Regions from separate parts of the Ideonella sp. FW305-24 genome, predicted to be linked through region 1. Evidence: predicted binding sites of a transcription regulator. Region 1 holds the regulator's gene; the other holds the start of a gene.

The links. Region 1 encodes FNR, which switches genes on or off when oxygen is low (the NO sensors DNR and NnrR bind a similar motif). Its sites were predicted from a motif close to TTGATNNNNATCAA; they were not measured.
Region 2: the regulator FNR is predicted to act here: its motif matches at 3,960-3,973, upstream of nifA (nif-specific transcriptional activator NifA).

Annotation. Positions count from the first base shown of each region.
Region 1 is NZ_JBYTAI010000001.1:193,438-207,594, forward strand. It holds gene AC3WR5_RS00830 (response regulator transcription factor) at 1-714, shown strand, start outside; gene AC3WR5_RS00835 (PAS domain S-box protein) at 720-2,831, shown strand; gene AC3WR5_RS00840 (Crp/Fnr family transcriptional regulator) at 2,841-3,683, opposite strand; gene AC3WR5_RS00845 (Rossmann-fold NAD(P)-binding domain-containing protein) at 3,915-4,439, shown strand; partial or broken gene AC3WR5_RS00850 (MFS transporter) at 4,409-5,606, opposite strand; gene AC3WR5_RS00855 (sulfite exporter TauE/SafE family protein) at 5,813-6,499, opposite strand; gene hemN (oxygen-independent coproporphyrinogen III oxidase) at 6,507-7,940, opposite strand; gene fnr (fumarate/nitrate reduction transcriptional regulator Fnr) at 8,061-8,801, shown strand; gene AC3WR5_RS00870 (hypothetical protein) at 8,860-9,180, opposite strand; gene AC3WR5_RS00875 (nitrogen fixation protein FixH) at 9,155-9,388, opposite strand; gene ccoG (cytochrome c oxidase accessory protein CcoG) at 9,412-10,887, opposite strand; gene ccoP (cytochrome-c oxidase, cbb3-type subunit III) at 10,908-11,846, opposite strand; gene AC3WR5_RS00890 (CcoQ/FixQ family Cbb3-type cytochrome c oxidase assembly chaperone) at 11,843-12,037, opposite strand; gene ccoO (cytochrome-c oxidase, cbb3-type subunit II) at 12,051-12,671, opposite strand; gene ccoN (cytochrome-c oxidase, cbb3-type subunit I) at 12,682-14,112, opposite strand.
Region 2 is NZ_JBYTAI010000001.1:1,053,079-1,067,235, forward strand. It holds gene AC3WR5_RS04660 (response regulator) at 161-583, shown strand; gene AC3WR5_RS04665 (DUF6976 family protein) at 625-1,608, opposite strand; gene AC3WR5_RS04670 (hypothetical protein) at 1,621-1,836, opposite strand; gene nifA (nif-specific transcriptional activator NifA) at 2,037-3,785, opposite strand; gene AC3WR5_RS04680 (RrF2 family transcriptional regulator) at 4,008-4,595, opposite strand; gene AC3WR5_RS04685 (ferredoxin family protein) at 4,606-4,896, opposite strand; gene AC3WR5_RS04690 (FAD-dependent monooxygenase) at 4,947-6,254, opposite strand; gene AC3WR5_RS04695 (electron transfer flavoprotein subunit alpha/FixB family protein) at 6,280-7,386, opposite strand; gene AC3WR5_RS04700 (electron transfer flavoprotein subunit beta/FixA family protein) at 7,401-8,249, opposite strand; gene nifW (nitrogenase stabilizing/protective protein NifW) at 8,285-8,623, opposite strand; gene nifV (homocitrate synthase) at 8,688-9,830, opposite strand; gene fdx (ISC system 2Fe-2S type ferredoxin) at 10,001-10,420, opposite strand; gene hscA (Fe-S protein assembly chaperone HscA) at 10,486-12,411, opposite strand; gene AC3WR5_RS04725 (HesB/IscA family protein) at 12,551-12,874, opposite strand; gene erpA (iron-sulfur cluster insertion protein ErpA) at 12,882-13,301, opposite strand; gene iscU (Fe-S cluster assembly scaffold IscU) at 13,363-13,824, opposite strand; gene AC3WR5_RS04740 (IscS subfamily cysteine desulfurase) at 13,871-14,157, opposite strand, start outside.

The DNA.
Region 1 (14,157 bases):
GACGAGCCCGACATCACCGCACTGCTCGCCAACTACCTGCAGGGCCGGGGCTACCGGGTCACGCAGCTGCACAGTGGCCGCGCGCTGATGGCGCTGATGAGCAGTGATGCGCCTTCGCTGGTGCTGCTGGACCTGGGATTGCCCGGCGAAGACGGTTTTTCCATTGCCCGCCAGCTGCGCGAGCACTGGCACTGTGGGCTGGTGATCGTCACCGGCCGCGGGGACGCGGTGGACAAGGTCGTGGGCCTGGAGGTCGGCGCGGACGACTACGTCACCAAGCCTTTCGACCTGCGCGAACTTCTGGCGCGCGTCAAGGCCGTGCTGCGGCGCATTGCACCCGACGAAGCCGCTGCACCCGCCATGGCACCCGCTCCGGCCCCTGCTGCTGCAGCCGCCGGCCCGCAGCGCTTTGCCGGCTGGTCGCTGGACAGCTCGGCGCGCAGGTTGCTGGACGCACAGGGCCAGGAAACCGTGTTGACCACAGGCGAATTCGACCTGCTGAGCACCTTCCTGCAGCATGCCGGCCGGGTGCTCTCGCGCGACTTCCTGCTGGAGCAGACCCGCGGCCGCAGCGCCGCGCCGTTCGACCGCACGATCGACGTGCAGGTGGGGCGGCTGCGCAAGAAGCTGGAGGCCGATGCCGACGATCCGCAGATCATCAAGTCCGTGCGCGGCGCCGGCTACATCCTGGTGGCGCCGGTGACCAAGGGCTGAGACAGATGCGCAGCCCTGCCCCTCCGCCCGCCTCGGCGCCCAGCCTGCCGCTGGAGCTGGATGAGCGCGATGTGTTCCGCTCACTGTTCGCGGCCTACCCGGACGCGCTGATCGTGGCCGATGCCCGCGGCACCATCGTGCTGGCCAACCCGTCGGCCGCGGCCTTGCTGGGCTACATCCCCGAGCAGCTGGTGGGCCTGAATGTGGACGTGCTGGTGCCAGACGCGATCCGCCCGCAGCACGCGGCTTACCGCGAGGGCTACGCCCGCCATCCCCGCACCCGGCCGATGGGCACCCAGATGGACCTGGTGGCCAAGCGGCGCGATGGCAGCGAGGTGATGGTGGAGATCGCGCTGAGCCCGCTGCAAAGCCAGGGCCTGCCCCTGGTGGTGGCGGCCATCCGCGACATTGGCAGCTACCCGCGCGTCAAGCAGGCCCTGCAGCGGGCACGCTACAGCGAACACCTGGCGCAGCTCGGCCGCGCCGCGGTGGACGCCCGCGACCCGCAGGTGCTGCTGGACCAGGTGCCGGTGATCGCCGGCCAGGCGCTGCAGGTCGAGCTGGCCGCGGTCTACCTGCTCACGGCAGACCGGCTGAACTTCAGGCTGGTGAGCGGCTTTGGCGCGCTGGCGGAGGAAACCATCGGCTCGCAGCTGGCAAACCTGCCGGACAGCCCGCTGGCCTTCGTGCTGGCCCAGGGCGGGCCGGTGACGGTGGCCGACTACCGGTGCGAACAACGTTTCGTGGTGCCGCCTGCCTACCTGGCCGCCGGGCTGACCAGCGGGCTGGCCGTGCCCTTGTCCGACCGCGGGCGCACCATTGGCGCACTCGTCGTGCGCTCGCGCGAGGCGCAGCGCTTCGGTGAGGACGAGCAGCGCTTCCTCGAATCGCTGGCCAACCTGCTGACCACCAGCCTGCAGCGGGCCGAGTCCGAAGAAGCGCTGAACCATGCGCAAAGGCTGGAAAGCGTGGGCCAGTTGACCGGTGGCATTGCGCACGACTTCAACAACCTGCTGACGGTGATCCAGGGCAACCTGCAGGTGCTGGAAGAACTGCCGACGCTGGCTGCCGACCCGCACGCGCTGCAGCTGGTGGACGCGGCCACCCGGGCCAGCCGCCGCGGCGCCGAGCTGACCGGCAAGCTGCTGGCCTTTTCGCGCCGCCAGGTGCTGCAGCCCAGCGCAGTGGACGTGGGCCAACTGCTGCTCTCGCTGGCCGGCATGCTGCGCCGCACGCTGGACCAGCGCATCCAGATTGCAGTCGAGCCGCTGGTGGACTTGCCACCGGTGCTGGCCGACCCCGGGCAGCTCGAATCCACGCTGCTGAACATTGCCATCAACGCCCGCGACGCGATGCCCGAAGGCGGCACGCTGCGCTTTACCGCCACGCCGCACGCGCGCCTGCCCGGCGCACTGCGCGCCGAGCTGGACCCGCAGGGCCAAGCCGACGGCGGCTTTGTCGCGATCGCCATCAGCGACACCGGCAGCGGCATGTCCGAGGAAGTCAAGGAACGCGCCTTCGAGCCTTTCTTCACGACCAAGGAGGCCGGCCGCGGCACCGGCCTGGGGCTGAGCACGGTCTACGGCTTCGTCAAGCAATCGCACGGCGCCGTGACCCTCGACAGCACGCCCGGCAGCGGCACCTGCCTGACGCTCTACATCCCGACCCAGGCCGACGCGCAGGCCCCGACCAGCGAGCCGGTGCCGGCCACGCAGGCGCTGCCGCCAGGCTTGCGCGTGCTGCTGGTGGAAGACGATGCCGAGGTGCGCGAGGTGGTGCGGCAGTTCCTGCTGGCGCTGGGCTGCCAGGTGACGCCGGTGGCCAGCGGCGAGGCGGCATGGTCGATGCTGGAACAGCTGGACCCGCCGGACCTGCCCGATGCCGGTTTCGACGTGCTGCTCAGCGACATCGCGCTGGGCGCCGGCATGCGCGGCACCGCGCTTGCAGCAAAAGCCAGGCAACGCTGGCCGCAGCTGGCGGTGCTGCTGATGTCCGGCTTCTCGGCCGAGCTGCTGGAGGCGGACCGCGACTCCCCGCCCGACTGGGAGCTGCTGCGCAAGCCCTACAGCCGCAGCGAACTGGCGCAGGCGCTGGCCCGCGTCATTGGCACCAGGTGATTCGCTGGCTCACTGCAACGTAGGCGCAGCCGGCAGTTCGTCGGCCACCGGCGAAAGGCAGCGCTGCACAAAGGCTGACAGGGCGCTCACGTCCGGGATCTGCACCTCGCGGCGGCCCTTCTCGGCGAAGCAGATGATCCCGTCGCGGGCCAGGCGCGACAGCGCGCGGCTGACGGTCTCCAGCGTCATGCCCAGGTAGTTGCCGATCTCGGCGCGGCTCATGCGCAGCGTGAATTGATCGGTGCGCAGGCCACGCTTGGCCAGCGACTCGGCCCAGTAACGCAGGAAGTCCGCCACGCGCGCGTCGGCAGGCAGCGTGCAGACCGACATCAGCGAATCACGGTCACGGGTGATCTCGCGGCTCATCGCCTGGTGCAGCACCGTCAGCAGAGCCGGTTGGCGCAGGCTGGCGGCCACCAGGGCGTCATAGCGCACGCTCCAGACCTCGCCGGTGTCCATGGCCACGGCGTCGCAGCCATAGTGGCCATGGGCAATGCCGTCGAAGCCCAGCCAGTCGCCGCGGAACTTCAGGCTGACCACCTGCTCGCGGCCATCGGCCGACAGGCGCACCAGCTTCACGAAGCCGGCGTTCATCAGGTGCAGGCAGGCAAAGGCTTCGCCGGCTTGGTAGATGCGATCGCCTGCATGCACCACGCGGCGCTGCGGCGCAAGCGCCTCGCCGATCAGGGTCAGCGTGTCGCCGATCTGGGCAGCGGCACTGAGCTGCGTGCGCGCCAGGCCTGGCAGCTTGGGCGCTTGCGCCATGGCCCGAGCCGGGGGCGTCGGCATCGCCATCACGTGGGCGGCAGGAACGGCGATGGCAGAGGCAGTGGCGGCGGCAGAGCTGTGCATGGGGATCTCCAGGGCGTTGGCATTCAGGTTGAGATGAATGCTAGGCAGCGCCTGCAACACAGGCATCAACGGCCCGCGTCGCTCGGTAACAGTGGGTCAACAGACCGTGTCAACCGCGTATCAGGCAGGCCGGCGGCGGCGGGCTTGACGCCGCGCAAATGCGCGCCGCGCTGCCGCCGCTAGGCTGGGCCTCCGCGCAATCAAGGCTTGCGCCGCACCTCCCCGCAACCCATGCCTGCCCGCTCCCACATCCTTCCGTCCCCCATGCCCGAGACGCTGCCTCCCGCGAATCTCGCCGCCCGGCAGGCCACACTGCTGGCCAGCGCGCGCAGCCTGCAACGGGCGGCCGCGGCCGGCACCGCTTCGCAACCGCTGCGCGGCCTGAACCTCGGGCTGCTGTGCGAAGACAGTGCGGCCGACCCCACCCAAGGCGCCGGCCTGCTGCGCCGTGCCGCGCTGGCGCTGGGCGCACAGGTGGCGCTGGTGCGCCCCAGCCAGTGGCAGACCGGCACGCCAGAGGACCTGCAACCCACGCTGCGCCTGCTCGGCCGCTTCTATGAGGCGCTGGCCTGCGAGGGCCTGCCCGCCGCGCTGGTGCAGCAGATCCGCAGCGAGGCCGGCGTGCCGGTCTGCCAGGACCTGGCCTCGGGCGCGCATCCAGGCCACACGCTGGCCGACCAGCTCGAAGGCCAGAGCTCCGAGGCCGACAAGCGCTGCTACCTGCTTCAGGCGCTGCTGCTGGACGCGCTGCGCTGAGTCGCGGTGAATGACGACTCACTCAGCGCTGCGGCACGCTCACGCCACACGCTGTAGCCCGCCACCGCAAGGCCGCCCAGCGTCAGCACGGCCGCCACCCAGGGCAGGTGCGCGAGGCCGGGCCCGTGGTCGATCACCACGCCGCCCAGCCAGGCGCCCAGCGCGTTGCCCAGGTTGAAGGCGGCGATGTTGAGGCTGGACGCCATGCTCTGCCCGGCTCCCTCCGCCTTGCTGAGCACGCGCAGCTGAAGCGGTGCCACGGTGGCGAACGCGCCGGTGCCCAGCAGCCCGACGAACAGCACCGCGGCGATGGGGTTGCCCATCACGAACCCCATCAGCACCAGCACGATGGCGAGTGCGGCCAGCGAGCCGAGCAGCATGCGCACCGGCGCGCGGTCGGTCAGCCGGCCGCCGATGACGTTGCCGAGGATCATGCCGACGCCGAACATCAGCAGGATCACCGACACCGTGGCCTCGGCAAAGCCGGTGACCTGGGTCAACAGCGGCTGGATGTAGGTGAACACGGCGAACACGCCGGCGAAGCCGAACACGGTGGCCGCGAGCCCGAGCACGACGTGCAGCCGTCCCAGCACCTTCAGTTCCTCCTTCAGCGACACGCCGCTGCCGCAGCCCGCCTCCCTCGCCGAGACGAACAGCGCGATGACCGCCATCGCGACGAGGCCGATGGCGCACACGGCCCAGAACGTAGCCCGCCAGCCGAAGTTCAGCCCGAGCCAGGAACCCACCGGCACGCCCAGCAGCGTTGCGACCGTCAGGCCGGTGAACATCGTCGAGAGCGCAGCGGCCTTTCGGTCCGGCGGCACCACGCTGGTGGCGACGACTGCGCCCACGCCGAAGAAGGTGCCGTGCGCCAGCGAGGTGATGACCCGCGCCACCATCAGCACCGCGTAGCTGGGCGCCAGCGCACAGGCCAGGTTGCCGAGCGTGAAGATGACCATCAGCGCGAGCAGCGCCGTCTTGCGCGGCACCTTGCTCAGCGCTGCCGTGAGCAGCGGCGCCCCCACGAACACGCCGAGCGCGTAACCGGAAATGAGCAGGCCTGCGGTGGACCTTCAGGTCGGCCGCGAGCTGCAGCAGCAGGCCCATGATGACGAACTCGGTCGTGCCGATGCCAAAGGCGCCGATGGTCAGCGCATAGAGGGCCATCGAAGGGCGCTTGCCGGCGTTTGCGGAGGCGCCCTGGCTGGATTGCGGTGGGTTGGTCATGCCGGCGTGGTCTCCATGGTCGATGCCTGGAAGACTAGCGACGGCTTGTGTTCCCCACCTCTCCCGAAAACGCCCTCCTGGTGCCGGCTGATGGGGGGAGGCCTGACTCTCCCCGGCCCCTGGCCGCGGGGCACCTTCTCAGGCTCTCAGGCCACGCACCAGGCAGCGAACTGCGCCAGCAAGCCATGGCTCAGCGCCCAGCCCGAGCCCAGCACCAGGCCGGCGCCGGCCATGCGGTAGCCCCAGGCCTGCGCCAGCACGGGCGAGACGCGCTGGCCGCGCCAGCTTTGCCAGCGGGTCCACAGCCAGGGCGCCAGCGCCAATGCGGGCATGGAGCCCAGCGCAAACGCGGCCATCACCAGCGCACCGCCCAAGGCATCGTTCGCCAATGTGGCGAGCAACAGGCCGGCCTGCAGCGCGCCGCAAGGCAGCGCCACCCAACCCAGCCCGGCCAGGCCGGCGCGCCAGGGCCGGCGGCGGCCACCCACCCAGCGCACCGGACTGGCACCGTCGCGCAGCAAGGCAGCCGGCAAGCGGCCGGTCAACAGCCACCACAGGCCCAGCGCCAGCAGCGCCAGGTGCAGCGCCACCCACAGCGGCCGCAGCGCCGGCACGGCCTGGCTCCAGGCACCCAGCGCCGCCACGCTGGCCGCCGCCAGCGCACCGCCAGCCATGTAGCCCACGAGCCGGCCCAGCTGGAAGCCGGCCAGGTTGCGCCCGCAGCCACCGGTGAGCGCCGCACACGGCCCGGCGCACATGCTGGCGCAATGCGGCGAAGCGGCCACGCCCATGGCCAGGCCGGCAAGCACCAACGGCAACACGGCAGCGGTCATCAGGCGCTCAAATCATCCTGGAGAAACGCTCGCGCTGGCGGTCGGTCTGCAGGTAGCGGTCGAAGACCATGGCCACTGCGCGCACCACATACCAGCCGGTGGCGGTGACCTGCAAGGCATCCGGCTCAATCTCGACCAACCCTGCCTCGGCCAGCGGCGCCAGCTGCTGCAGCTCGGTGGCGAAGTAGCTGCGCATGTCCATCAGGTGGGCCAGCTCGATGGATTCGAAGTCGACCCGGCCCTGGCACATCAGCGCCATGATGACGGCGCGGCGCACCAGGTCGTCCCTCACCAGCGCCACGCCGCGCTGCACCGGCAGTTCGCCCTGGCGCAGCGCGTCGTAGTACTCGGGCAGGGTCTTGGCGTTCTGGTGGTAGCTCGCGCCCACGCGGCCGATGGCCGACACACCCAGTCCTATCAGGTCGCAATCGGGCTGGGTGCTGTAGCCCTGGAAATTGCGGTGCAGCCGACCTTCGCGCTTGGCCACGGCAAGAGGATCGTCCGGCAGCGCGAAGTGGTCCATGCCCACATAGGTGTAGCCGCGACCCAGCAAGCCGGCGATGGCACCGCCCAGCATTTCCACACGTTGCGCGGCGCTGGGCAGCTGCAGGGTGTCGATGCGGCGCTGCGGCTTGAAGCGCTGCGGCAGGTGGGCATAGGCGTACAGCGCCAGGCGGTCCGGCCGCAGTTCGCCGATCTGCGCAATGGTGCGCGCGAAGCTGGCCGGCGTCTGCTGCGGCAGGCCGTAGATCAGGTCGGCATTGATGGAGGCGAAGCCCAGTTCGCGCGCGCTGACCATCAAGGCTTTCACGCTTTCGAACGGCTGCACGCGGTGCACCGCCTGCTGCACCTGCGGATCGAAGTCCTGCACGCCGAAGCTGATGCGGTTGAAGCCCAGTGTGCGCAGGTGGGCCAGGCGCTCGGCGCTGACGGTGCGCGGGTCGACCTCGATCGACAGCTCCGCCCCTTCGGTGAAGCCGAAGGCTGCGCGCAGCGAAGCCAGCAGACGGCCCAGCTCCTCGTCGGACAGGAAGGTCGGCGAGCCGCCGCCCAGGTGCAGCTGCGAGACCAGCTGCGAAGCCGACGGGCCGTCGCCCAGTGCGGCGCGCACCAGGCCGATCTCGGTGTCCAGCGCCTGCAGGTATTCGGTGGCGCGCTCGTGATGGCGGGTGATGACCTTGTTGCAGGCGCAGTAGTAGCAGACCGACTCGCAGAACGGAATGTGCACGTAGACCGACAGCGGCCCGCCCAGCGCCGCGCCGCCGCCGCGCAACGCCAGCGCTCGGCGGCACTCGGCCGGGCCGAAGGCTTCGACGAAGCGGTCTGCCGTGGGGTAGGAGGTGTAGCGCGGGCCGGGGGCGTCGAAGCGCCGCAGCAAGGCCTCGGGCAGCAGCGGCGACGCCTGCTCTGCGCCAGCGGAGGTCGACGAAAGGACTGTCATGCCCGGCATGCTGCCCGGCACCGGCCTTGGCCGGCTTGATCTGGCGCAAGCGCCCACAGCAGCCGGGCTTGAACAATCAGGTCCCGGACCTTTGTTGTCTCACATCAAGACTGCCCCGCCATGATTCCCCTGACCGATGCCTGCGCCGCCCAGGCCAAGCCCAATGTGGCCTGCTCACACTGCAATCTGCGCGAGCTGTGCCTGCCGGTGGGCATTCCGGAAGACGAACTGCAGCGGCTGGACGGCATGGTCGCCACCCGCCGCAGCGTGCGCCGCGGCCACACGCTGTTTCGCCACGGCGATCCGTTCGAAGCGGTCTACGCGGTGCGCACCGGCTTCTTCAAGACCCGCATCACGCCCGAAGACGGGCGCGACCAAGTCACCGGCTTCCAGATGGCGGGCGAACTGCTGGGTCTGGACGGCATTGGCAATGACCACCATGCCTGCGACGCCGTGGCGCTGGAAGACTCTCAGGTTTGCGTGATTCCCTACAGCCAGCTCACGCAGCTCTCGCGCGAATTCCCCGGCCTGCAGCGCCAGTTCCACAAGATCATGAGCCGCGAGATCGTGCGCGACCATGGCGTGATGCTGCTGCTGGGCAGCATGCGGGCCGAAGAGCGCCTGGCAGTGTTCCTGCTGAACCTCTCGCAGCGGCTCAAGGCGCGCGGCTTCTCGCCGTCTTCGCTGGTGCTGCGCATGACACGCGAGGAAATTGGCACCTACCTGGGCCTGAAGCTGGAGACCGTGAGCCGCTGCTTCTCGAAGTTCCAGGAAGACGGCGTGCTGGCGGTACGCCAGCGGCAGATCGACGTGCTGGACCCCGAGGCCTTGCAGCGCCTGGTAAACAACGCGCACGGCTGATCCAGCCGAGCCGCGGCGGTGCCACCCCCCTGCGTGACGGGCTCCGCGGCGCCAGCGGTCATTCGGGCGCCGCCTCGCGCTCGCGCCGCAAGCCGCCCACCAGCCACAAAGTAGCGGCCGACGAAATGGCGGTCGTGACCCAGAAGACCAGGAATGCCAGCGAACAGATGGCGTTGCGCGACCATTCGGATTCGCCGCTGCCTGGCAGGTCGTGCACGCTGCCGGGGTCCACGAAGGCGAACATCAGGCCGGCGAGCAGGCCCGCCATCACGAATGCAGGCCAGAGCACCAGCAGCAGCCTGCTGCGAAGCCTGGGCCGGAAAGCGACGGTGCGCTCCTCCGGCTCGTCTTCCTCAACGGCGTGTGGGGCTGGCAGCATGATTGCGCGCCTGCATGGCATCGGTCGTGGCCCCCTGCTCTGCGCTGCCCGCCTCCAACAGCGGCCGGTCCCGGCCGTGCAGCGCCAGGCCGAAGGTGGCGAAGCTCGCCACCACCACGAGGGCGGGGCCGCCAAACACCATCCAGGCAGTGGGCACCCGCCACCAGGGCAAGGTCGGTTGAAACTGTTCGATGGGCCTTGCCTTCATGGCTTGTCTCCTTGTTGGCGGAATCAGCGGGGGATCACAAACGAGGACTTTTCGCTCACCGCGGCACCCGCGGCGCCCAGCGGCGACACCTCGAAACGGATCGGGTGGGCGCCCGGTTTCAAGGCCGCCGCCTGCTCGGGCGGCACCCGCACCGCGAGCGTCACCCAGCGGGCTTCGGCAGGCAGCAGGCTGACCTCCGGGCTGCCGGACAGCACAGCGCCGGGAATGCCCTGCACTGCCACGTGATAGCGCTGTGGCTGCTCGGTGGCATTCATCAACTGCAGCCGGAAGACGTTCTCGACCAGGCCGTCTTCAACGATGCGCGCCAGCGTGGCGCGGTCGCGCACCACGTCCACCTTCAGCGTGCGGCGCAGACTGAGGCTGGTGACAAACGCGACGGCGATGACGATCAGCACCGCGCCATAGATCAGCACCCGGGGCCGCAGCAGGTGCGGCAGGTCAAGCGCTGGCTTGGGCGGCTTGGTGAGGTCCGGATGCGGTTCCTGCCGGGCCAGCGCATTCTGCGTGGCATAGCGGATCAGGCCGCGCGGATAGTGCATCTTGTCCATCACACCGTCGCAGGCGTCGATGCAGGCGGTGCAGGCGATGCATTCGTACTGCAGCCCCTCGCGGATGTCGATGCCGGCCGGGCAGACCTGCACGCACAGGCTGCAGTCGATGCACTGGCCCAGGCCGGCGCTCGCCAGGTCGGTGCCGCGGGCGCGCGTGCCGCGTGGGTCGCCGCGAGCGCTGTCGTAGCTGACGATCAGCGTGTCCTTGTCAAACATCGCGCTCTGGAAGCGCGCGTACGGGCACATGTACTGGCAGACCTGCTCGCGCAGGAAACCAGCGTTGCCGTAGGTGGCCAGGCCGTAGAAATTGACCCAGAACCATTCCCAGGGGCCGAAGTCCAGCGTGAAGGCCTCGGTCCACAGGCTGTGGATCGGCGTGAAATAGCCCACGAAGGTGAAGCCTGTCCACAGGCCCAGCAGCACCCACACCACGTGCTTGCCGCCCTTGCGCCAGAGCTTGTTCAGCGTCCATGGGCCGGCGTCCAGCTTCATGCGGGCGCCGCGTTCGCCCTCGAAGCGGCGCTCTATCCACAGGAAGATCTCGGTGTAGACCGTCTGCGGGCAGGCATAGCCGCACCACAGGCGGCCGCCCACGGTGGTGAAGAAGAACAGCCCGTAGGCGCTGAGCACCAACAGGCCGGTGAGGTAGATGAAGTCCTGCGGGTACAGGACCAGTTGGCCAATGTAGAAGCGCCGCGCCGACAGGTCGAACAGCACCGCCTGCCTGCCGTTCATCGACAGCCAAGGCAGGCCATAGAACAAGGCCTGCGTGAGCCACACCATCAGCCAGCGCCAGCGGGCGAAACCGCCTTTGACCGAGCGCGGGTAGATCTTCTTCTGCTTCTGGTAGAGCGAGACCATCTCGCCCTCGCCCGCTGCGGACGCAGCGTCACCCGGGGCTGGCACGATGGGAATGACGCGGGTCATGCAGCTTGCCTTGATTTGCCTTACGGCGTGGCGGAAGTTGTGGCCGTGGCCGTCGTCACCGGGCCGGACTTGGACAGGCCCCAGACGTAGGCGGCCAGCAGGTGGATCTGCTGCGCCGAGAGGCGCTCGCCGTGCGCCGGCATGACGTTGGTCTTGCCCTTGTTGATCATCGCCACCACCGCGTCTTCACCCCAGCCGTGCAGCCAGACCTTGTCGCTGAGGTTGGGCACGCCCAGCGCCTGGTTGCCCTTGCCATCCGGCCCGTGGCAGGCTGCGCAGGCCACGAACTTGGACTTGCCGAGCTGTGCAGCCAGGCTGTCGTGCGGGCTGCCGGACAGGCTGAGCACGTAGTTCGCCACCTGGTGCACCTCGTCGGCATTGCCGACCGCTGCCACCATCGGCGGCATGATGCCCACGCGGCCTTCGCGGATGGTCTCCTCGATGCGCTCGGGCGCCCCGCCCCACAGCCAGTCCTGGTCGGTCAGGTTCGGGAAGCCCTTGCTGCCGTGCGCATCCGAACCATGGCAAGCCGCGCAGTTGTTGGCGAACAGGCGCTCGCCCACCGCCATGGCCTGCGGGTCCCGGGCCAGTTCGGGCGCAGTCTTGGCAGCAAACGCAGCAAACATCGGCGCGGTGACCGCGTTCGCTGCCGCCTGCTCTTCCTTGTACTGGCCGACGCTGCTCCAGCCCAGCTGGCCAGGCGCGCTGCCCAAGCCGGGGTACAGCGCCAGGTAGCCGGCGCCAAACACCACCGTGAGGATGAACAGCCACATCCACCAGCGCGGCAGCGGGTTGTTGAGTTCGCGCAGGTCCTCGTCCCAGACGTGGCCGGTGGTGTTGTCCTGCGCCATCACGCGGCGGCGTGCCGCGATCAGCAGCAGCGCGATGCAGGCCACCAGGCCCAGCACGGTGACTGCGGCAACGTAGTAGCCCCAGCCTGCGTTGATGAAGTCGCTCATGCCCGGCTCCCTCGCGTGTGATCTTCAGCCACCGCGGCAGCGGAGAGAGGGCCGTCATCCCCTTCAAAGACCAGGCGGGCGGCAGCCTCGTGCGCGGCGCGTTGCGCCGGGCGCCAGGTCCAGACCATCAGCCCGATGAAGAGGGCCAGGCTCAGCAGCGTCACGAGGCTGCGGATGTCGTTGATGTCCATGGTGTCCCTCAATTCACTTGACGTGCGTGCCCAGCGACTGCAGGTAGGCCACCAGCGCGTCGAGCTCGGTCTTGCCTGTCACGGCCTCGGCACTGCCGGCCACATCTGCGTCGGTGTAGGGCACGCCCAGCCGCTGCATGGCCTTGAGCCTGGGTGGCACACTGGCCGGCTCGATGGCGGCCGTCTCCAGCCAGGGGTAGGCCGGCATGTTGGACTCGGGCACCAGGTCGCGCGGGCCGGCCAGGTGCAGGCGGTGCCACTCGTCGCTGTACTTGCCACCCACGCGCTGCAGGTCGGGCCCTGTGCGCTTGCTGCCCCACTGGAAGGGATGGTCGTAGACGAACTCGCCGGCCATCGAGTAGTGGCCGTAGCGCAGCGTTTCGGCATGCAGCGGGCGGATCATCTGCGAGTGGCAGTTGTAGCAACCCTCGCGCAGGTAGACGTCCCGGCCGACCAGCTGTAGCGCCGAGTACGGCTGCAACCCGGTCACCGGCTGGGTGGTGGAACGCTGGAAGAACAGCGGAATGATCTCGACCATGCCGCCAACGGCGATGACCAGCAGGATCAGCACGATCATCAAGAAGTTGCTCGTCTCGATGCGCTCGTGGCCGCTGACGGGAGAATGGGTGCTCACAAGGCGCTCCTCAAGCTTGGACCAGACGGGGGATGGGGGACGGGGCCGGACGACCGCTGCGCACGGTCATCACCACGTTCCAGGCCATCACAGCCATGCCGGACAGGTACAACAGACCACCCAGCAGGCGGATCGCATAGAACGGCCAGGTCGCCTTGACACCTTCGACGAAGGTGTAGACCAGCGTGCCGTCGGTGTTCAGCGCGCGCCACATCAGGCCCTGCATCACACCGGCAATCCACATCGCGGCGATGTAGAGCACGATGCCCAGCGTGGCGATCCAGAAGTGCAGCGAGATGGCCTTGACGCTGTACATCTCCTTGCGGCCGTACATGCGCGGGATCAGGTAGTACAGCGAGCCCATCGAGATGAAGCCCACCCAGCCGAGCGCACCGCTGTGCACGTGGCCAACCGTCCAGTCGGTGTAGTGCGAGAGCGCGTTCACCGTCTTGATGGACATCATCGGACCCTCGAAGGTCGACATGCCGTAGAAGCTCAGGGCGACGATCAGGAACTTCAGGATCGGGTCGTCGCGCAGCTTGTGCCAGGCCCCCGACAGCGTCATCACGCCATTGATCATCCCGCCCCAGCTCGGCGCCAGCAGCACCAGCGAGAACAGCATGCCCACGCTTTGTGCCCAGTCGGGCAGCGCGGTGTAGTGCAGGTGGTGGGGGCCGGCCCACATGTAGGTGAAGATCAGCGCCCAGAAGTGCACGATGGACAGGCGGTACGAGTACACCGGCCGCTCGGCCTGCTTGGGGATGTAGTAGTACATCATCCCGAGGAAGCCGGCAGTCAGGAAGAAGCCCACGGCGTTATGGCCGTACCACCACTGGATCATGGCGTCCTGCACACCAGCGTAGGCCGAGTAGCTCTTCCAGAAGCTCACCGGCATGGCCGCGCTGTTGACGATGTGCAGCAGCGCGACAGCCAGGATGAAGGCGCCGAAGAACCAGTTGGCCACGTAGATGTGGCGCACCTTGCGCACACCCAGCGTGCCGAAGAAGACCACCGCATAGGCGACCCACACGACGGCGATCAGCAGGTCGATGGGCCACTCCAGCTCGGCGTATTCCTTGCCCTGGGTGAAGCCCATCGGCAAGCTGATGGCGGCCAGCACGATCACCGCCTGCCAGCCCCAGAACACGAACTTGGCCAGCCACGGCAGGAACAGCGGCACCTGGCAGGTGCGCTGCACGACGTGGAAGCTGGTGGCCATCAGCGCACAACCGCCGAAGGCAAAGATCACCGCATTGGTGTGCAGCGGCCGCAGCCGCCCATAACTGAGCCAGGGGATGCCGTAGGTCAGGTCAGGAAAGGCCAGCTGGGCGGCGATCAACACCCCCACCGTCATGCCCACCACGCCCCACAGCACCGCCGCCAGCGCAAATCCACGCACCGTTTCGTCGGTGTAGTTCACCGTGCCGGGCGTCTCGCGCATTGCCACCATCAGAGTCCTCCGATCCCAGTCGAATGTCGACAGAAG
Region 2 (14,157 bases), 860 kb from region 1:
CGTGTGTCGCATGGTGTGGGGATGCCGACAAACCAGACACGTCGTGGAGCGACACACCGGCCTCGTCCGCGGGCGCTTCCCGGCAGCGCGCCACGGCATGGGGACGGCATGGCAATTGCAGCCGGCACGCCCTACCGCTTCATTCCTTCAGGAGACCGTCATGCAGATTGGTGTGGACACCCAGCGCGCCGTGGAGACCAAGCGCGCCTTCATCATCGACAGCGACGACATCAGCGCCATGGGCCTGCAATTCATGCTGGCTGACGAGCTGGAGGTCAATGTCGTGGCGAGCAGCGCCGAGGCGATTGCGCGCGCCGCGGGCGCGCCGCTGGACGTGATCCTGCTGGGCGCCAGCGTGATCGAGGCCGAGGGGGCTCAGGTGGTGAGCCAGCTGCTGGCCGCGCTGCCCGGCGTGCCGGTGATCGCCTGCGGCCCGGCCGGCGATGCGGGCGTGACCGAGGCCCTGGCGCTGGGCGCGCGCTCGGCCATCGTGCGGCCGTTCAAGCTGGAAACCGTGCGCCAGCGCGTCAACGCGCAGATCGGGCGCCGGGCCGTGTTGACGATTCCGGTGGTGCGCGGATAGGTGATGGGACCGGGGTCAATGCCCGGCCCATCCCGCAATCGTCAGTCGACGCGGATCATCACCATGGTCTGGTTGAGTAGCTGATAAGCAATCTCACCGAAGGTGGCCGGACCTTGCACGCCCCCGATGGCCTTGCCCTCGAGTTCGCCGAAGACGAAGTTCAGGATGCAGTTGCAGCCCATCACCACGCCCTTCGAATCGACCTCGGCCAGGCGCGTGCGAAATGCTGCGGCATAGTCGACCACCGGCTTGGCGAAGCGATAGTCCACGCCCGTGAACACAGGCGCGTACAGATTGACGACCCCTTGCGCGTCGTCGATGCCCTGCAGCGAGACGTTCAGGTGCGCGCCAGCGAAATCACCCACCATCGGCAGCTTGCCGTGGTCCAGGCCGACACGGCGCACATAGTCGACAAAATTCACGCGCTCGCCGTTGACCTCGCACTCGCGCACATGGAACGAGGTGTCATTGAAGCGCAGCACGTCGCCACTGCCGGGCTCGAACAGATTGACGATTTCCAACGACACCATCTTGTCTGCCGGCAGCTCGACATAGGCCACGACCGCGCGATCCTCGTGCTTGGCGGCACTGCGCCCGTCGTAGACCTTTGGCGTCGCGCGCGCCAGGTCGGAGAGGTGCACGCCGGCAATCCAACCCACCGTGGGCTTGAGGAAGGCGTCTGGGTAGTTCGCGGCCTCGGCAGAGAAGCGCTGGAGCGTCTGCCCGCCCGCCGGGATGATGGTCAGCGAGAAGCCGTTGTCCGGCGCATGGCCGACGATGCCGGCCAGTTCGTCGGCACCATAACAAGCAATCCGGACCTGACCGATGTGCGACAGGTCGGTGACGAACACCCTGTCATCGGTCACAACGGTGCCGCCATCGGCGACCATGAAGTAAGGAATCGTGCCACCGATCCAATTGCCTGCGGGCAGTTGGTCAAGTGCGGCCTCCGGGCCCGCCACGCTCAGTGGCACACCGCGGCGGATGAGTGCGGCGGCGGCCGCCACAGTAATCAGTTCATTCATGGCGGTATCCGATCAAAGATGGGTGAGTTGCTGGATTTCATTGGGGAGGACGCGCTCCCACTTGGCGAAGAACGCGTGAAGCTCGCTCGCCTTGACCGAGAGCGGATCGGTGCTGCGCTGAAGTCGCTTGGTCAGCAACTGGATGCCCAAGTGCTGGGTTTTCAGATTTGCCAGGGCACCGCCTGCAAGGCGTTGCCAGCAGGCGTGTGTGATCGTTGGAACAGCCATGATGTGCCTCCTTCTAAGGATGTTGTCCGGATGCGTGATGTCGCTTCGCTGGGGGACATCGGGCATATCGTCGCGGGGGGCCGACGAGTTGATGGGTCAGTCCAACAAACAGACTCGCTCTTGCGCCAGATCAAATGTCGAACGATTTCGGCGCGGTGAGGTGAACGCAGTCACCGCGCGAGCACCACCGGCGCCGCCGCTCAGAGCTTGCGCACTTCAATGCGGTGCTTCTGCAGGGCATAGCCCAGTTGGCGCGGCGTGACCTTCAGCAGCCGCGCGGCCTTGGCCTGGACCCAGGCGCATTGCTCCATGGCCCAGATCAAGCGCTCGCGTTCACCGTCCGGCGGCTCGTTGCCGAACTGGCGCTCCGTGCCGTTGAGGTGGGCCGTCGGACCGATGCGCAGCACCTCGTCGTCCAGTTCGCCCGCGTCGAAGTCCTCGTCCTCCGGTTCGATATCCGCCGGGCGCACGGGCGCAGGCAGGCGGGCGTCGCGCGCGCCGGGCCGGCCGGTGCCGGGCACCGGCCCGCTCATGCGGATGGGCGCCACGGCATCGTCCTTGTCCAGGTGGTGCAGGGTCTGGGTCAGGCAGCGGTTGTGCCGGCACGGGAAGGCCAGGCCGCGGATCACCTCGCCCTGCACCATTGTGGCGGTGCGCTCGATGCAGTTCTCCAGCTCGCGGACGTTGCCTGGCCAGTAGCAATGCGTCAGCACCTCCATCGCGTCCGGTGCGATCTTGAGCTTGCGGCGGTTGTCCTTGTTGTAGCGCTCCACGAAGTGGGCGACCAGCGGGGCAATGTCGTCGCGGCGGTCGCGCAGCGGCGGCAGGAAGATGGAGACGACGTTGATGCGGTAGTAGAGGTCAGCCCGGTACTCGCCGCGCTTGACCATCTTCTCCAGGTCGCGGTTGGTGGCGCAGATCAGCCGCACGTCCACCTTGATCGAGCGGTTGCCGCCCACGCGCTCGAACTCTCGCTCCTGCAGCACGCGCAGCAGCTTGGCCTGGAACGAGGGCGAGATGTCGCCCACCTCGTCGAGGAACAGCGTGCCGGTGTGGGCCTGCTCGAAACGGCCGCGCCGGTCGCCCACCGCGCCGGTGAAGGCGCCGCGCTCGTGGCCGAACAGCTCGCTCTCCAGCAGCGACTCGGTGAGCGCTGCGCAGTTGACCTTGATGAAGGGCGCATCCTTGCGCGGCGACAGGAAATGGATGGCCCGCGCCACCGCCTCTTTTCCGGTGCCTGATTCGCCGCGCAACAGCACCGTGGCGCGCGAGGGTGCTGCCTGGTGCACCTCGCCGAAGACCTGCTGCATTTCCTTGGACACGCCCACCACGTTGTCCAGCGCGTAGCGGCCTCGTGGCTCGGGTGCCAGGGCCTTCTGCAACCGGGTGGTCTCGGTCTGCAGGCGCTGGTGCTCCTCGGTCACCGCGCGCGCCAGCACGATGGCCTGCGCCAGCAGCCCGGCCACCATGTGCAGCAGGCGCTGGTCGTCCGACAGGCGCGCATTGCCCTGGACCTCGCGCTGCGCGGCCAGCACGCCCAGCACCGTGTGCTCGGTCTTGATGGGCTCGACCTGGAAGGACATCATCTGCCCGTCGCGCTGGCTGAAGGCACCGGTGCGGTCGATGAATTCGGCCGACTGGGTGACGTCCGGCACCGTGACTGGCACGCCGGAGCGGAAGGTGCGGCCGATCACACCCTCGCCGCGATGCCAGACACCGCGCGCCAGTTGCTCACGGTCCAGGCCCACGGCGCTGTGCACCCGCAGCAGCTCGTCGTCCTCGTCGACCAGCACGATCATCGCGCGCGACAGTCCGATGTGGGCCGTCAGCACGTTGAGCACCTCGCGAAAGCTGCGTTTGAGGTCCAGCGAGGCGCCCAGGATGCGGCAGATCTCGTAGACCGTGATCAGCTCCACGTGGGAGCGATCTTCCTGACTGGTGCGGGCCATGGTCCACCTCACTCACGGTTGCGCACCGGGTGCATGCATGTCGACGCACACCGGTGCATGTTCGAACGCCACGAGGCGCAAATGCCGGCGGCGCGGGCCGCTGTGTCTCGCGCTGCAAGAAATTGGCCTGTTTGCCCTCGGCGCAGGCGCCTGCGCGCGGCTTTGGCACGCGGGCTGATGCACATCAAGGAAATGCCATTTCGCCAGCCATGCCGGCCCAGGTCACAGGCAGGCATTGGCCAATGCGAAGACCGAGTTCGGGCCGCGCGGCAGCCGCGGTGGGCGCGGGCCGCCGGTGCCGCCCAACAAGGATGCGCCCGCCAGCCCGGTGCCGGCACCAGCCTCGTGCTGCCGCGCCTGCATGGCGGCCCGCTGCGCGTCCACCAGGGCCAGCAGCGTGAGGTCCGACAGCCAGGCCATGGACTGGGTGTTGAACGCCTCCCAGAGCGCCTGGGTGCAGGCCTCCATCGGGCTGGCAGGCCGGCTTCCGGCGCCGCCAGGCACGGTGCCCGTCCGGTCTTCTTCATCGAGGAACGGCGCCGCTGTGGGTGGCTCCACCGCGCGCACGATGTCGGCCACGCTGATGGTGCCGGCCGGCCTGGCCAGCACGTAGCCACCGTCGCGCCCGCGCAGCGAGCGCACCAGGCCGGCCCGCCGCAGCTTGCCGAACAGCAGGTCCAGGTAGGACTTGGAACTGGCCGGCTGCGGCTGAAGGCGATGCAGCGGCACCGGCCCGCCGCGCGAGCTGAGGGCCAGCTCGATCATCGCGGCCACCGCGCGCGAGGCCGAGCCGCTCAGGCAGCGCTGCATGGGGTAACGTTCATCCGAACTTGAACAGCACACCGTGGCCGCCGCGCGGGTACTCCCAGGCGACGTTGGCGTGTTCGGTGCAGATCACGCGGCAGCTGCCGCATTCCAGGCAGCCGTCGGTGATCAGCGTCACGGCCCCGTTGCCCTCGGCCTTGTAGCAGGCCGCCGGGCAGACGAAGGTGCATTGCTGCGCTTCGCATTCGTTGGCGCAGACGGCGGCGTCCTTGATCTGGATGTGCGGCCGGCCGGGGTCGACCTTGTAGCGGTTCTGGAACAGCTTGTCTTCGACATTGACGGTCATGGCGGCCTCTTGCGTCGGATGCGTGGTGTGGGGTCGGTGGGAAGGCAGGCTCAGCGCGTGGCGCGCCAGAGCCGGAAGGCGTCGCCCAGCAGGCCGCGCAGGCTGCGCGCCGCCGTGAAGCTGCCCATCACCTCGCGTTGCTTGGTCATCTTGTCCACGCCGTCCACGGTGAACAGGGTCTTGGCGGCGTTGTTGACCAGGCCGGGGTAGGCAGTGAAGAACTGCGGGCTCTTCTCCAGCACCTCGGGCAGCCGGCGGTACTTCTTCAGGTCCTTCATCACGAAGCTCTGGTCCAGCGCGTCCTTGTAGGCCTTGAGCGTGCGCGCGCTCATGGGCTTGCCGGCGGCCTTGGCCTGGATCACCGTCTCGGCAGCCAGCCGGCCACTGGTCATGGCCAGGTTGGAGCCTTCGCGGTGGGCGGCATTGACGAAGCCACCCGAGTCGCCCACGATCATCCAGCCCTCGCCATAGACCTTGGGCACCGCGTTGAAGCCGCCTTCGGGGATCAGGTGGGCGCAATACTCCTTCATCTCGCCGCCTTCGATCAGCGGCGCGATGGACGGATGCTGCTTGAGCTTCTCGAGCAGCGCATACGGCGCGGTGCGGTTCGGGTTGGACTTGAAGTCGGCCAGCATGCAGCCCACGCCAATCGTCAGCGAGTCCTTGTTGGTGTAGAGGAAGCCGGTGCCCACCATGCCTTCGGTGACCGAGCCCATCATCTCGATCACCACGCCCTCTTCCTCGTTGATGTTGAAGCGGGCCTGGATGGTCTCTTCCGGCATGAAGAGGATCTCTTTCACCGCCAGCGCCACGTTCTTGGCCGACAGCTCGCCATGGAAGCCGGCCTTGCGCGCCAGCGTGGAGTTCACGCCGTCGGCCAGGATCACCACATCGGCGAACACGTCGCCGCCCAGGCGGTCGCAGTGCACGCCCATCACCCGCTCGCCATCCATCAGCAGGTGCTCCACCGTGGTCTCGCAAATCAGCAGCGCGCCGGCCTCGCGCACCTTGGATGAGAACCACTTGTCGAACTGCGCGCGGATGATGGTGTAGCGGTTGTAAGGCGGCTTGTTGTAGTCATCGCTGCGGTAGTGGGTGCCGACAAAGCTGTGCTCGTCCAGCATCCACATGCGCTGTTCGATGATGTGGCGCTCCAGCGGCGCATCGTCGCGGAAGTCCGGGATGATCTTCTCCAGCGCGTCGCTGTAGAGGATGGCGCCCTGCACGTTCTTGCTGCCGGGGTATTCGCCGCGCTCGATCTGCAGCACCTGCAGGCCAGCCTTGGCCAGCGTGTAGGCCGCGGCATTGCCCGAAGGGCCGGCGCCGACGACGATCGCATCAAACTTTTCGTTGGCCATCTTCTTGCTCCTGTGGGGTCGGCGTTCAGGCGACTTTGCGGATCTGCGGCGTGAGCCGGGCGCGGAAGGCTTCGGTGAGCGCCGGCAGCACCTGCAGCGCATTGCCGACGATGCCAAAGTGGGCGAAGTCGAAGATGGGCGCGTTGGCGTCGGTGTTGATCGCGACGATCACGTCCGCCGCCTCCATGCCCACGCGGTGCTGGATCGCCCCCGAGATGCCGGCAGCGATGTAGAGCTTGGGCCGCACCGTCTTGCCGGTCTGCCCCACCTGCCGCTCGGCCTCCACCCAGCCGGCCTGGACCACCGGCCGCGTGGCGCCCACCTCGGCGCCCAGCACCCGCGCCAGGTCCCAGACGAGCTTGAAATTGTCCGGGTGCTTCAGGCCCTTGCCGCCGGAGACGATCACGTCGGCATAGGCCAGGTTGACGGTGTTGCGCTTGGCGTCCGGGATGAAGGCCAGCAGCTTGGTGACGATGTCGGTCTCGATCATGCCCAGCGTGGCTTCGGTGATCGTGCCGCTGCGGCTGGCATCGCGCCGGGGCATGGGCATCACGCGCGGGCGCACGGTGGCCATCTGCGGCCGGTAGGCCAGGGTCATGATGGTGCACAGCAGCGAGCCGCCGAAGGTGGGCCGGGTGGCGGCCAGCGCGCGGGTGGTGCCGTCGATGTTCAGCTCGGTGCAGTCTGCCGTGAGGCCGGTGGCCAGCGTGGTCGCCACCGAGCCGGCCAGGTCGCGGCCCATGGTGGTGGCGCCCAGCAGCACGATCTCCGGCTGGTACTGGTTGACCAGGTCGGTCAGGCCCTTGGTGAAGGGCTCGTTGCGGTAGCCCTTGAGCACCGGGTCGCGCATCACATAGCAGGTGTCGGCGCCGAAGGCGTAGGCTTCCTTGGCGAAGCTGTCCAGCGGCTCGTCCGGCCCACCCAGGATCACCCCATGCAGCGTCACGCCCAGCTTGTCAGCCAGCACCCTGCCCGCGCCCAGCAGTTCCCAGCTGACGGTGTGCACCTGCCCTCGGTCATGCTCGATGAACACCCAGACGCCCTTGTAGGCCTTCAGGTGCTCGGGCAACTCCATGTTGCGGCCCGCACGGCCAGCGGGACGGGGGGCAGCGGGTTTGGCGGCTTCAGCCATGGCAGCGTCCTTGGTCAGACGGAGAGTTGAGACACGATCTCTTCTTCCAGCAGCGGGTGCTGGGTGAAGATCTTGTCGAGCAGGTTCAGCGTGACGTCGTTCAGGCTGGTGTCGACCACGCTCATCAGGTCGGCCTTCTGGCTGCGCGGCGTGGGGCCGAAAACCTTGCTGACGACGGTGGGCGAGCCCTTCAGGCCGATCTTCGTCAGGTCCTCGATGCCGGCGTCTTCCTTGTTCCAGCGGCGCACCGGGAAGCGCGCGGCACGCAGCATGTCGTCCATGCCGGCAAAGCGCATTTCGTTGGTGCCTTCGAGCATCGTGATCAGGCTGGGCAAGGTGGTGTCCAGCAGTTGCACACCGCCTTCGGCACGCCGCTCCACCTGCAGGCGGCGGGCGTCCAGGTCCACCTTCACGACGCGGCTCACGTAGGTCAGCAGGTTCAGGCCCAGGCGCTTGGCCACGCCGGGGCCGACCTGGGCGGTGTCGCCGTCAATCGTCTGCTTGCCGGTGAACACCAGGTCCACCGCCTGCTCCTGGGCTATCTTGCGGATGGCCGCGGCCAGCGCGTAGGAGGTGGCCAGCGTGTCGGCGCCGGCGAAGGCGCGGTCGGTCACCAGGATGGCGTCCGTCGCGCCGAAGCTGATGCATTTGCGCAGCGCGTCTTCGGCCTGCGGCGGGCCCATGCACAGCATGGTGACGCGCCCGCCGAATTCGTCCTTCAGGCGCAGCGCCTCTTCCAGCGCAAACAGGTCGTAGGGGTTGACGATGGCCGGCACGCCCTGGCGCATGATGGTGTTGGTCACCGGGTGGACGCGGATCTGCGCCGAGTCCGGGACCTGCTTGATGCAGACGACGATGTGCATGGGTGCTCTCCTGTGCTGCGGCCAGCGGTGGGGGATCAGGCGGCGCGGCGCTGCGCCAGGCTTTCGCGCAGCGAGCCCAGCGACACGTGCTGCTGGCCCTGCGCGTCCTGGAAGACCTTGAAGACCTTCTCGGTCACGGCGTTCGAGGTGGTGAAGTCCTGGTAGGCCCGGCCCAGCAGCGCGCGGTAGCGGCTGAACAGGCCGATCTCGTCCAGATCGGCCAGTCCCTCGGCTCGGTGCAGGTACTGGTAGAAGCGCTTGAGGATGTGCAGGCGGTTCACGTTGACGACCTGCTCGTCGTACGCGATGCCGAAGAACTCCAGGAACTCGTTGGCACTGGAGAGGGCCTTCAGGCGGGTGGTAAGGTCGGTCATCTCGGGTCTCCGGGTGGCGTGGGGTCGGTGGGCTGAGGCGGAAAGTCGGTTGACTGAGGCGGCGTCAGAGCGCTGGCTGGAAGGCCTGGTAGAACTGCAGCAGCTCGGCCCGCCCCGGTGTGCGCTTGGTGGCCAGCACATGGCCGCGGATGCGCTCCAGCAAGGCCGGCACCTGCTCGGCAGCCAGGCTCAGGCCCAGGCCCTGGTAGGCCGCCTGCACCGCATGGCTGCCGCTGTGCTTGCCCAACACCGTGGTGTGCTGCCGGCCCAGCTCGGCCGGGTCGAAGCCCTGGTAGTTCAGCGGGTCCTTGAGCAGGCCGTCCACATGGATGCCGGACTCGTGCGTGAACACCGCCGCGCCAACGATGCTCTTGTTCGCCGCCACCGGCCGGCCCGAGGCCCCGGCGACCAGGGCCGAGATGGCCGGCAGCGCACGCGCCTCGACGCCGGTGTGCACGCCGTGCAGGTGGCGCATGGCCATCACCACCTCTTCCAGCGCCGCATTGCCGGCCCGCTCGCCCAGGCCGTTGACGGTTGTGCTGGCATGGGTGGCGCCGGCGCGCCAGGCGGCCAGCGTGTTGGCGGTGGCCAGGCCCAGGTCGTCGTGGGCGTGCATCTCGATGTCCAGGTCCACCTCGCGGCGCAGCAGGCCGATGCGATGCGCGGTCTCGAACGGATCGAGGATGCCCAGCGTGTCGGCATAGCGCACGCGCTCTGCGCCCGCGGCCTGCGCGGTGGTGGCGGCGCGGGCGAGGAAGGCATCGTCGGCGCGCGAAGCATCCTCGAAGCCCACGCTGATGCGCGCGCCAGCGTCCGCCACGCGGCGCACGAACTGCGTGATCGTGGCCAGCACCCAGGCCCGGTCGCGCCGCAGCTTGCGCTCGATCTGGATGTCGGAGGCCGGGATCGACAGGTGCACGATGTCCGCGCCGCAGCGCAGGGCCGCAGCAAGATCGGCCTCGCACATGCGGCCCCAGACCATGGTGCGGGCGTTGAGCCGCAGCTGCTGGATGGCTCGGATCACCGCCTCTTCATGCGGCCCCATCGCCGCCACGCCCACCTCCATCTCCGGCACGCCAGCGGCGTCGAGTGCGCTGGCGATGGCCAGCTTCTCGTCGTCGCTGAAGGCCACGCCCGCGGTCTGCTCACCGTCGCGCAGCGTGGTGTCGTTGATTGTGAAGGGCCGGGGAGATCCAGGGGCTTGCATGTGCCTTCCTTGCATTGCTGAGTGCTTCATCGCAAGCGGTGTGCCATGCCACTCAGGTCACTCAAGTCATTGATTCACAAGGAAATCTCTGACTTGTTCGGGCGCGCGGAGGGCCTGTGTCATTTGTCGCTTGTTCGACAGCCGACGCGCAGCGGGTGAGGCTCGGCTTCTTAGCGCTCACGCGCATGGTTCTTGGTGTAGCGCGGCAGCTCAATCACCAGGGCCTCGCCCTTGACCCGCACGCAGCAGGACAGGCGCGACTGCGGGTCCACGCCCCAGGCGTCATCGAGCTGGTCTTCCTCTTCCTCGTCGGCCGGGGCCAGGGACTCGGCGCCAGCGCGCACGTGCACATGGCAGGTGGCGCAGGCGCAGACCTTCTCGCAGGCGTGCTCGATGGCCACGCCCGCCGCCAGCAACTCGTCCACCAGCTTGCGCCCTCGCCTGGCCTGCAGCACCAGCCCTTGCGGGCACAGCTCGGCATGCGGCAGCACGGTCACCTGGGTGCGCTCCGGCGTGGCGGCCGAGGTGGCGGCGGCGTTGGCAGAAGGGACGGACGCAGGCAGGGCCTGCGGATCGGCGGAGGAGCTCATGGCAGGCCTTGTGGAGAACGGAGATGAAGAGGCGCCTCAATCGGCACCCGGATGGGCGCGACGCCCTATGCAGCGAACTGGTCCAGCGAGCGGCCGGACAAGGCCTCGCGCACGCGCAGGTCCATGCGGCGCGCGGCAAACGGCGTGGTGGCCGCGTTGAGGCCTTCGGTCGCGTCGCGCAAGGCCTGGCGCAGCTGCTGGTGCGCCGTGGCACCCGTTCCTTCGTCGCTGGCGCATTGTTCGAGCAGGTCGGCCACGTCCTGCATGGCGCGCAGGATGAGGAACTGCTCGCGCGGCAGCAGCAGCGCCTGGTCGGCGGCCAGCGCACTGTCCACCGCGTCCAGCAGGCGCCTCGCATCCAGCTCGGCCTCGCGCAGCATGCGCGCGGCTGCATCGGCTTCGGCGCTGTGCATCGCGCTGCGCAGCATGTCGGCCACGGTGTGGTGCGCCAGGCCGTAGCTGGGCTTGACCTCCACATGGGTCTGCACCCCGGTGGTCTGCTCGCTGGCGCTGACGGACAGCAGCCCATCGGCATCGATCTGGAAGGTCACGCGGATGCGCGCCGCGCCGGCCACCATCGGCGGAATGCCGCGCAGCGTGAAGCGGGCCAGCGAGCGGCACTCGCTCACCAGCTCGCGCTCGCCCTGCACCACGTGGATGGACATGGCCGTTTGCCCATCCTTGAAGGTGGTGAATTCCTGCGCGCGGGCGGTGGGCACGGTGGTGTTGCGCGGGATGATCTTCTCGGCCAGGCCGCCCATGGTTTCCAGCCCGAGCGACAGCGGGCAGACGTCCAGCAGCAGCAGGCCGGTTTCGCCGCCAGGGCCGCGGGCATGGTTGCCTGCCAGCTGGTCGGCCTGGATGGCGGCGCCCAGCGCCACGGCCTGGTCGGGGTCGATGTTGGTCAGCGGCGGCTTGCCGAAGAAGCCGGCCACGGCCTGGCGCACCAGCGGCATGCGGGTGGCGCCGCCGACCAGCACCACGCCGTCGACCTGGTCCACCGTCAGTTCGGCGTCGCGCAGCGCGCGCCGCAGCGGGCCCAGCGTGCGCTGCACCAGCGGCTGGGTCAACGCCTCCAGCGTGGCACGGTCCAGCCGCGCACTGGCTTGCTGGCCCGAGGCATGGGCACACCGCATCCACACCTGGTCTTCGGTGCTGAGGGCTTCCTTGGCCTGGCGGGCTGCGGCGTGCAGCGCGCCGGCATCGGCCCCGGTCCATGCCAGGCCCGAGCCGCCGGTCTGCGTGGTGAACCAGCGGGCGATCTCGGCATCGAAGTCGTCGCCGCCCAGCATGGCGTCGCCATGCGTGGCCAGGACTTCGAAGACGCCGCGGCTGAGCCGCAGCACCGACACGTCGAAGGTGCCGCCGCCCAGGTCGTAGACCACATAGGCGCCCTCGCTGGCGTTGTCCAGCCCGTAGGCCACGGCCGCGGCGGTGGGCTCGTTGAGCAGGCGCAGCACCGTCAGGCCGGCACGTTGGGCGGCGTCCTTGGTGGCCTGGCGCTGGGCGTCGTCGAAATAGGCCGGCACGGTGATGACGGCGCCCACCAGCGCACCACCGAGCGCAGCCTCGGCGCGCTCGCGCAGCGTGCGCAGCACCTCGGCCGCCACGTCCACCGGGCTCTTCAGGCCGGCCCGCGTGGGCACGCCGATGGCGCCCGGCCCCAGCGCCTCCAGCGCGTAAGGCAGGCTGCCGGGCGCTATGTCCTGCAGCGCGCGGCCGATCAGCCGCTTGGCCGAAGCCACCGTGTTCTGCGGATCGGCCGCGGCCATCTCGCGGGCCTCGTGGCCGACCAGCGGCGCGGTATCGGCCCCGTAGTGCACCACCGAAGGCAGCAGCAGCCGGCCCTGCGCATCGCCCAGCACCGTGGGCACGCCGCTGCGCAAGGTGCCCACCAGCGAATGGGTGGTGCCCAGGTCTATGCCCACCGCCAGCCGGTGCTGGTGCGGCGCCGCCGCGCGGCCGGGTTCGGCAATCTGCAGCAAAGCCATCATGTACCTCTTGGAGTGAACAGGGAACAGCCGGCGATCAGGCTCCCCCAAACCCAGCGACCGCCGCAGGACGGCTTTGCCGGCCTGCCAGCGGTGCCCCCTTGAGGGGGCGCGCGAAGCGCGTAGGGGGTGGGCCCGTCTAGACCGCGAAGGACTCGCCGCAGCCGCAGTTGGCGGTGGCGTTCGGGTTGTGGAACTTGAAGCCTTCGTTGAGGCCTTCGCGCACCCAGTCCAGCTGGGTGCCGTCGACCAGCGGCAGGCTCTTGGCGTCCACCAGCAGGGTCACGCCTTCGCTGGCGAACTGCAAGTCTTCCGGTGCGGGGGACTCGGCGAATTCCAGCGCGTAGGCATAGCCCGAGCAGCCGCTGGTCTTCACGGCCACGCGCAGGCCGTAGCCGCCGCCGCGCTGCGCCAGCGCCTTCTGGATCTGTTTCGCGGCCTTGGGCGTCACACTGAGGGTCATGACGGCCTCACACGCTGAAGGAGCTGCCGCAGCCGCAGGTGCTGGCGGCATTCGGGTTGCGGATGATGAAGCGCGAGCCGTCCAGGCTTTCCTCGTAGTCGATCTGCGCGCCCATCACGTACTGCAGGCTGGAGGCATCGACCAGCACCTTGATCGCGCCGGCCTCGACGCAGAGGTCGTCTTCCTTGGCCACGTCGTCGAACGCGAAGCCGTACTGGAAGCCGGAGCAGCCGCCGCCGGTCACGAAGATGCGCAGCTTCAGCTCAGGGTCGCCCTCCTCGGCCAGCATCGCGCCGACCTTGCCGATGGCCGCGTCGCTGACCTGCAGCTTGGGTGCGCCTTCGGGCAGTACGAAGGGCTCTGAGGGCGGGCGGGGCGTGGTGGCGCAGCTGCTGCCGGCGTTCGGTTGGGATTGGCAAGCGGACATGGTGGGTTCCTGTTCGGTGAACGGCCACTGGGGCCAGGGAGGCGAAGGAAATCCGCGGCGCTCAGGCGACTGCAGTGGCGTTCGCGGCGGACGGGCTGCAGGCGGGCTGTTCCAGCGTGGTCGCGGCGCCCGCATCCGTGGCGACATGGCGCTGCCGGTAGTCGGCCACCGCCGCCTTGATGGCGTCTTCGGCGAGGATGGAGCAATGGATCTTCACCGGCGGCAGCGCCAGCTCCTCGGCGATGCTGGTGTTCTTGATGGCCAGCGCCTGGTCCAGCGTCTTGCCCTTGACCCATTCGGTGACCAGCGACGAGGAGGCGATGGCCGAGCCGCAGCCGTAGGTCTTGAAGCGTGCGTCCTCGATCAGGCCGGTGGCCGGGTTCACGCGGATCTGCAACTTCATCACGTCACCGCAGGCCGGCGCACCGACCATGCCGGTGCCCACGCCATCGTCGTCCGCGCCAAAGGCGCCCACGTTGCGCGGGTTCTCGTAGTGCTCGATGACTTTTTCGCTGTAGGCCATGGGGGCTCCTGGGGCTCTGGGAATGAAGGGGCGGGTTGGGTGGGGTTCAGTGCTCGGCCCACTGCACGCTGGCGAGGTCCACGCCGGCGCAGTGCATGTCCCACAGCGGGCTCAGCTCGCGCAGGCGGGCCACCGTGGCTTTCACGCGGGCCAGTGCGGTGTCGATGTCGGCCTCGGTGGTGAAACGGCCGAACGAGAAGCGGATCGAGCTGTGGGCCACTTCGTCGGACAGGCCCAGCGCGCGCAGCACGTAGCTGGGCTCCAGGCTGGCCGAGGTGCAGGCCGAGCCGGAGGACACGGCAATGCCCTTCATTCCCATCAGCAGCGATTCGC